One region of the Rhizobium sp. TRM95796 genome, then DNA from elsewhere that is predicted to be linked to it. Evidence: predicted binding sites of a transcription regulator. Region 1 holds the regulator's gene; the other holds the start of a gene.
What was found. The regulator LexA, encoded in region 1, represses DNA repair genes until DNA is damaged. The targets are predictions, from matches to a motif close to TGTTCNNNNTGTGTTCNG.
Positions count from the first base shown of each region.

Region 2: dnaE (DNA polymerase III subunit alpha) is a predicted target of LexA. The motif match lies at 1,758-1,775, and genes of this name have one in related genera.

Region 1 covers NZ_JAOXHE010000001.1:137,543-141,961, forward strand. The annotation lists gene kdsA (3-deoxy-8-phosphooctulonate synthase) at 1-288, opposite strand, end outside; gene OCK01_RS00715 (VOC family protein) at 292-1,158, opposite strand; gene OCK01_RS00720 (hypothetical protein) at 1,311-1,544, shown strand; gene lexA (transcriptional repressor LexA) at 1,725-2,447, shown strand; gene gmd (GDP-mannose 4,6-dehydratase) at 2,706-3,779, shown strand; gene fcl (GDP-L-fucose synthase) at 3,785-4,419, shown strand, end outside.
Region 2 covers NZ_JAOXHE010000002.1:280,255-284,673, reverse strand. The annotation lists gene OCK01_RS07435 (hypothetical protein) at 1-501, shown strand, start outside; gene OCK01_RS07430 (DUF5680 domain-containing protein) at 511-972, opposite strand; gene OCK01_RS07425 (hypothetical protein) at 1,045-1,641, opposite strand; gene dnaE (DNA polymerase III subunit alpha) at 1,967-4,419, shown strand, end outside.

The DNA.
Region 1 (4,419 bases):
AAAGCCGTATTCGGCCTTGAGATCTGCGAAGACTTCCATGGCCTTTTCCAGCCCGATGCCGCGCTTGCCGGTCAGCGAGGTGCGATTGGCCTTGTCGAAGGAGGATTTGTACACCAGGCCGATGCCGAGCGCATCGGCGAGTTCGACGAGTTTGCCGGCGATCATGAAGGCGTGGTCGCGGCTTTCCATTTGGCAGGGACCAGCGATGATCGACAGTCGGCCGGAATTGGAAAACGAGACCTTGCGGGAGCCTTCGCCCACCGTCACGGTGCTGTTGTTAGCGGTCATGAGTCATACCTCCGAAAATGCGAACGCGACGCCCTGCCCCGCCAAGGGCGGTACGAGCCGCAGGGGTCCGCGCCTGAAATAGCCGATGCCCGCACGCGTCAATATCGTGTCGAGTTCGACCATCGATGCCACCGAGAACATGATGAGACCACCCGTCAAGCCGGCATCCTCATGCAATTCGAGGCCATAGGTGTCCACAAATGCCGCCGGCGTCAAGACGGTCAGTCGCGCGCTCGCGAAAGACAGGCCATCGCCGCTCGCCGAGACGGTCGCGTCGCCACATGTCACCACCCGGAGAAATGACGAGACGTCGTGCGGATGCCGATGCACGAAGACCGCCTCGCGGATGCCGAGTACGCCGTTGTCATGGTCGGTCAGCGTCGTCCGACCGTTCGGGGGAACGTTGATGCGCTGGCAGGTGAAGGCGAAGACGCCGCCGGCGGGATCGGCCCCGGCGAAGGCCAAGCGAAAACCTGCCACCCCGCTGCTTCCATCCGGCAACACCATCGACCGCGAAAAATCCAGCATCTTTCCGGCCGAACACCCGTTCTCCGCGAAGGCGACGTGGTCCGAAGCGGCGTCCGCTGTTCCATAGACGACCGCCGAAAAGCCCTCGGCGCCGCGCGCGTCCCGAAAGGTGCGATCGCCGAGAACGAAGCGGTTGCCGGCTGCGGCGGCGTTTTCATAGCCATCTCGGTCGATGATCGCGAGCGGCTCCAAAAACGTCTGATCGGCGAAATAGACGCAGCAATTGCCGGTGCCGAACGGATGCAGTCCGTCTGGAGCGACCGTGAAGCCGAGCGCGGAAAGACGCTGCCTCGCCGTGATCAAATCGGCGACGGGCAGCACGAGGTGATCGAGCGGGCGCATGGGCGATGCCTTTCTGTTGCCGCGCCTCTCGCACGGGTCGGCGACGGAAGACAAGCCGCGAGACGTTTTCTTATGTCGCACCGGAAACGAATCGGCGTCGACGCGGTTACGAATATGCCGCCGAAGAGCGGACATTCCCAAGGAGACACCCGATGAAAAGACTCGTCAACCTCTCGCTCGCTTCCGCGCTCGCGCTCGCCAGCCTTTCAGGCGTCAGCCTGGCGCAGGACAACAACAATGGCGGGGCAAATTCCGGCGCTCAGAGCGGCCAAGCTGGAAAAAGCGGCGCCGGCGACAACAACGACCCCACCAGCACATCGCAAAACTGCCGCGACGACGCCGCGACTTCCGGCACCAACTGCCAGACCGACACCACCGCCCAGTAGAAATCCCATCGGCCTTCGGCGCGCCATGCGTCGGAGGTCGTCCCGGGCGGTATTCGCTCGGGCCCGGCTTAACCCGGGGAACCCCGCACCCAGCATCCGGGAAAACGCTTGCAGAACATAAAAAGAACAGATACCGTCTGTTCCAGATTTGTTTCTTGTGCGATTCCCGGGGGCGCGCCGATGCTGACCAGAAAACAACAGGAATTACTGCTGTTCATTCATGAGCGCATGAAGGAATCGGGTGTGCCCCCGTCCTTCGACGAAATGAAGGATGCGCTGGATCTCGCCTCGAAATCCGGCATTCATCGATTGATCACCGCGCTCGAGGAACGAGGTTTCATCCGGAGACTTCCAAACCGGGCGCGAGCGCTGGAAGTCATCAAACTTCCGGAGGCCTATTCGCCGAGCCTCAGGCCGCCGGCGGCGCGAGGTTTCTCCCCGAGCGTGATCGAGGGCTCTCTCGGAAAGCAGCAGCCGCAGACAGCGCCGAAAGCGGCGGCCAATGACGAGACGGGCTCAAGCGTAACCGTGCCCGTGATGGGTCGGATTGCAGCGGGCGTGCCGATCTCCGCGATACAGAACATCACGCACGACATCGCGGTGCCGATGTCGATGCTGGGCGCTGGCGAACATTATGCGCTCGAGGTTCGAGGCGACTCGATGATCGAGGCCGGCATTCTCGACGGCGACACGGTCATCATCCGCAATGGCTCGACCGCAAGTCCCGGCGATATCGTCGTCGCTCTGGTCGACGACGAGGAAGCTACGCTCAAGCGCTTTCGCCGCAAGGGAGCGTCCATTGCCCTCGAGGCGGCCAATCCAGCCTATGAAACACGCATTTTTGGCCCCGACAGAGTGAAGGTGCAGGGTAAACTGGTCGGCCTCATTCGTCGCTATCACTGAGAGAGCCGGAGACGGCCGGCGTCGTTTTTTCGGTTGTTATCCATAGCGGCTCGACTTCTTTCGGAACCGTTGCAGTTTCTCGCGCATTTGAATATGCAAAGCGTCGTACGGCCTCTTTTTTGTTAAATGGGGCCGCCTGACGAATGTTCTTGTCGACGAATTTCAGCAGTCGTCGTGCTTGACATTTTACCGCCAGAATCCCTGCTTAGCGGCTCTGGCGGCGCATCTGCGCCATCACACTGTTTCTGGGAGACTGCATTGAGCGACAACAAGAAGAAGGTAGCGCTGGTAACCGGCATCACCGGCCAGGACGGAGCCTATCTCGCGGAACTCCTGCTGAGCAAGGGCTACATTGTCCACGGCATCAAGCGCCGCTCCTCCTCCTTCAATACGAGCCGCATCGAGAACATCTATCAGGATCCGCATGAGGCCGACCAGCGCTTCATCCTGCATTACGGCGATATGACGGACTCGACCAACCTGATCCGCATCGTCCAGGAAGCCCAGCCGGACGAGATTTACAATCTCGCCGCCCAGAGCCATGTGCGCGTGTCCTTCGAGACGCCGGAATACACCGCCAATGCGGACGGCATCGGCACGTTGCGCCTGCTGGAAGCCATTCGTATTCTCGGCATGGAGAAGAAGACACGCTTCTACCAGGCTTCGACCTCCGAACTCTACGGTCTCGTGCAGGAAGTGCCGCAGCGCGAAACGACGCCTTTCTATCCGCGCTCGCCTTACGCAGCCGCGAAACTCTACTCCTACTGGATCGTGGTCAACTACCGCGAAGCCTATGGCATGCACGCCTCCAACGGCATCCTGTTCAACCATGAGAGCCCGCTGCGCGGCGAAACCTTCGTCACCCGCAAGATCACCCGCGCCGCCGCCGCCATCCGGCTCGGCAAGCAGGAAAAGCTCTATGTCGGCAATATCGACGCCAAGCGCGACTGGGGCCATGCCCGCGAATATGTCCGCGGCATGTGGATGATGCTGCAGCAGGAAGAGGCAGACGATTACGTGCTCGCCACCGGCGAGACCACCGAAGTCCGCCAGTTCATCACCTGGGCCTTCGAGGATGTCGGCATTCATCTGGAATGGAAGGGCGAAGGCGTCGACGAGAAGGGTTACGACACGCTGACCGGCAAGGTCGTGGTCGAGATCGATCCGCGCTATTTCCGCCCGACCGAAGTCGAGCTCCTGATCGGCGATCCGACCAAGGCGCAGACCAAGCTCGGCTGGAGACATGAGACGCCGGTGCGCGAACTCTGCCGCGAAATGGTCAATGAAGACCTCAAGGTCATGCAGACCGCCACCGTGATGAAGGAAGCGTGAGGCCGATGTATTCGCTCAGCGGGAAAAAGGTCTGGGTGGCCGGCCATCGCGGCATGGTGGGTTCCGCCATCGTAAGAAGGTTGGCGTCGGAAGGCGCGGAGGTTGTCACCGCCTCTCGCGCGGACGCCGATCTGCGCGACCAGGCGGCCACCACCGCCTGGATCGAGAAGACCAAGCCGGACGCGGTGTTTCTCGCCGCGGCCAAGGTCGGCGGCATTTTCGCCAACGACACCTACCCGGCCGATTTTCTCTATGACAACCTGATGATCGAGGCCAACATCATCCATGGCGCCCACAAAGTGGGCGTCGAAAAGCTGATGTTCCTGGGATCGTCCTGCATCTATCCGAAATTCGCGCCCCAGCCGATCACCGAGGATGCGCTGCTGACCGGCGCGCTGGAGCCGACCAATGAATGGTACGCGATCGCCAAGATCGCCGGCATCAAGCTCTGCGACGCCTATCGCAAGCAGCATGGCTCCGATTTCATCTCGGGCATGCCGACCAATCTCTATGGTCCCGGCGACAATTTCGATCTCAATTCCAGCCATGTGATGCCGGCGCTGATCCGCAAGGCGCATGAGGCGAAGCTCTCGGGCGCGCCCTCGATCACCGTCTGGGGCACCGGCACGCCGCGCCGCGA
Region 2 (4,419 bases), on a different contig from region 1:
TTCGATGTCTCGGGCGCCAGCTTCGACTTTTCCTACGCGGCCCATCGATCGGATACGGACAACAGGGCGCGGCTGTTCAGCCTCGGCGCAACGGCGGATTACTACCCTTATGAGCAAGGCTTGCGCCTCTCCGGCGGCGTCAGGCTGTCAGGCTCTTACGTGAAGGGCAGCCTGTCGAATCTCGAACGCCGCTACGGCAAAGGCAAGGACGCGATCACCGTCATCATCCGCGATCCGCTGACCACCTACAAGATCACGCAGAACCCGGTCCAGCCCTATCTCGGCCTCGGCTACAATCTCAAGATCAAGGATCGCCTCAGCGTCTCCCTCGATCTCGGCGCGCTCTATGGCGGCCAGCCGGATCTCGACGTCGTCTCGCACGCCGATCGATACGGTTTCACCGACAAGCAGATCCAGAGAGAGATCCGCAAGCAGCAGGAACGCCTGAACCCTTATCAGGTCTATCCCGTCGTCCAGATCGGCCTGACTTACCGATTCTGAGCCGTCGTCTCACGGGCGAATGAGCCCTCCGTGATAGACGAGGTTGTAGGCCTCGACGCCGCCGACCTCGATGCGCTCGCGGCCGGTGAAACGGGTGAAGTCGCCTTCGTTCTCGTCGATATAGACGCCATGGTCATGGGCGCAGGCGAAGCCGCCCAAGAAACGTCCCTCTTCGGCATAGAGCCGCCCGAGCGCATGCTTGATCACCGCTCCGGCGCGCGGCGCGTCGATGCGGTCGTCATGGATGATGTAGCCGAAATAGGACATGGCCCATACCGGCTCGCCGCGGCGCCACACCACTTCCTGGCCCGAAAAATCCGTGCCGCCGAAATAGCTGTCGAGATAGGACCAGTCGCCGCGACGCCAGGAGATGTCATGGGCTCCCATGCGTGAGGGAGCGGGCAACGCAGTCGCCCCGCCGATATAGGCCGCGCTTTTGGCCTCGATGATCACTTTTTCCAACTCGCCCAAGTCCGCCTCCCGTCGTCACCCTCGACCACATTAGCTGCGAAAAGCGGAGCCAACAAGAACAAAAAGAGAACATTATTCGGGATTGCAGGCGGATATGGTCTCGTCGCCGCTCCAGGTCGAGAACGGCGTTGGCCGGGCCTGAATGGCCACCGGCGATTTCACCGGGTCGCCCTCATTGGGATACGTCTCGCGAAAACCCTTGCCGGTCAGGATGTTGATGTCGCACCGGCCGGCATTGTCGGGTTCCAGCGTGTCACGCCATTCGTATGAAAAGCCTGCGACGAGCAGCGCCTTGTTGCGATAGGCGAGCGTGAGCGTCTGGCTCCAACGGTTGCGCCCGATGGCGTCGTTGCGCGTGTGCACCGCGAGGGACCCGTTCGGCAATGCTTCGAGGAAGGGCTCCTGCCCGACGAAGTCGTCGGGCCCGGCCTTGCCCCAAACCTTCCCCCTGATCAACTCCGTCGGAGCCAGATAACCGCGCCCCGCCACGCCGAGCAGAAGATGGAAATCCATGTCGTCGTCGCCGCGCGTGAGGAGGGCCAGATCGTTTTCGCCGTCCTTGTTGAAGTCGCCCGTCACGGCCGAAACGATCGACGCCGTGTCGATGGGGCCTGCGAGCGCGGGCGGGGCGAGCAGGAGGCCGAAAACGACGAGGGCGGACAGGCGCATGACGGATTTTCCCGAACAAGGTGATCTGGTTGAACAACGGTCGACGCGGCCGGATTATTCTCGGAAAGAATTCATTTACCTTGCCCCTGTGGAGATCGTTGACAACAGAACAATGATAGAACATAAAAAGAACATAACCGAACAGGAGGCGTAAATGACCGATTTTTTTCGTGACATGGCAGCATTCACCTCAGTCATCATGTTCGTGGCGAGCTTCGCCGTGGTGATGAGCGCATTGTGAGTTCACGCGACTCCGCTTCGCCTCGGACTGGACGGGCGCCGGCTCGACCCGCTACAACGGGTCAAAGAATCCAGGTGAAGCGACATGGCCGACGCGGACGCAATTTCTCCCCTCGAGGGTTTGGCTGAGACGCCGCAATTCGTGCATCTTCGGGCGCACTCCGCCTATTCGCTGCTGGAAGGGGCCTTGCCGGTCAAGAAGATCATCGCCAAGGCGGTGGCCGACCAGCAGCCGGCTTTGGCGCTGACCGACACCAACAATCTGTTCGCGGCGCTGGAATTCTCCAAGCTCGCGTCGGGCGACGGGCTGCAGCCGATCATCGGCTGCCAGCTGTCGATCGATTTCGAGGACGAGGTCGCCGACGAGCGCAGCCGCCAGCCGCAGATGCGGAAGCTTCCGGCGATCGTGCTGCTGGCGGCGACCGCGGACGGCTATAACGTGGTCTCCAATCTCGTCAGCCGCGCCTATATGGAGGGCGACGGGCCGGGCACGATCCACATCAAGCGCTCCTGGCTGAATCACGGCGCCGAGGGCGTGATCGCCCTGACCGGCGGCGTGGCGGGGCCTGTCGACATGGCCCTGCGCGAAGGCCATGCCGCACTCGCTTCGTCGCGGCTCAGATCTCTGGCCGATTATTTCCCGGACCGGCTCTATGTCGAAATCCAGCGCCATGCCGGTTATGACCGCCGCCATGAAAACCGCATGCTGGAGCTGGCTTATGGGCTGGAACTGCCGATCGTCGCCACCAATGAGCCCTTCTTTCCGGCCGCCGACGATTTCGAGGCGCATGACGCGCTGATGGCGGTGGCGCATGGCGCGTTGGTGTCCGACGACAGCCGTTTCCGGCTGACTCGCGACCACTACTTCAAGAGCCGGGCGGAAATGGCGAAACTCTTCGCCGATCTGCCGGAAGCGATCGAGAACACGGTCGAAATCGCCCGCCGCTGCGCCTTCATGCTCAAGGGCGTCGCGCCGATCCTGCCGCGCTTCACCGGCGCCTCCGACGATCACGCCGCCGCCGAAAAGGCCGAGTCCGACGAACTTTCGCGCCAGGCCTGGGAAGGCCTGCGGATGCGGCTTGACACGATCGGCCTCGCCAACGGCTATACCGAGAAGGACTACAACGAGCGGCTCGATTTCGAACTGTCGATCATCACCAAAATGAAGTTCCCCGGCTACTTTCTCATCGTGGCGGACTTCATCAAATGGGCCAAGCAGCACGACATTCCGGTCGGCCCGGGCCGTGGTTCCGGCGCAGGCTCGCTGGTGGCCTACGCTCTGACCATCACCGACATCGACCCCTTGCGCTTTTCGCTGCTGTTCGAACGCTTCCTCAATCCCGAACGCGTCTCGATGCCCGACTTCGATATCGACTTTTGCCAGGATCGCCGCGAAGAGGTGATCCGCTATGTGCAGCAGAAATACGGCCGCGAGCAGGTGGCGCAGATCATCACCTTCGGATCGCTGCAGGCGCGGGCGGCGCTGCGCGACGTCGGTCGCGTGCTCGAGATGCCCTATGGCCAGGTCGACCGCATCTGCAAGCTGGTGCCCAACAATCCGGCCAATCCGACGCCGCTCTATAAGGCCATCGAGGAGGAGCCGCGCCTGAAGGAGGAGGCGGAGAAGGAGCCGGTCGTCGCCCGCCTGCTCAACATCGCCCAGAAGATCGAAGGCCTCTATCGTCACGCCTCCACCCACGCCGCCGGCATCGTCATCGGCGACCGGCCGCTCGCGCAACTCGTGCCGCTTTACCGAGACCCGCGCTCGGACATGCCGGTCACCCAGTTCAATATGAAATGGGTGGAGCAGGCGGGGCTGGTGAAGTTCGACTTCCTCGGCCTCAAGACGCTCACGGTGCTCAAAGTCGCCGTCGACTTCATCGCCAAGCGCAACATTTCCGTCGATCTCTCCGCCCTGCCGCTCGACGACAAACTCACCTATGAGATGCTCTCGCGCGGCGAGACGGTCGGTGTGTTCCAGGTGGAAAGCGCGGGCATGCGCAAGGCGCTGATCGGCATGCGGCCCGACTGCATCGAGGACATCATCGCGCTCGTGGCGCTCTACCGCCCGGGCCCGATGGAGAACATCCCGGTCTACAACGCCCGCAAACATGGCGAGGAGGAGATCGAGTCGGTCCATCCGACCATCGACTACCTGCTCAAGGAAACCCAGGGCGTCATCGTCTACCAGGAACAGGTCATGCAAATCGCCCAGGTTCTGTCGGGCTATTCGCTCGGCGAAGCCGACCTTCTGCGCCGCGCCATGGGTAAGAAGATCAAGGAGGAGATGGACAAGCAGCGCGAGCGCTTCGTCGAGGGCGCTATCGCCAACAAGGTCTCAAAGCCGCAAGCCAACCTGATCTTCGACCTGCTCGCCAAATTCGCCAATTACGGCTTCAACAAATCCCACGCCGCGGCCTATGCCGTGGTCTCCTATCAGACCGCCTATCTCAAGGCGCATTACCCGGTGGAGTTCCTGGCCGCGTCGATGACGCTTGACATGGCCAACACCGAAAAGGTCAACGACTTCCGCCAGGA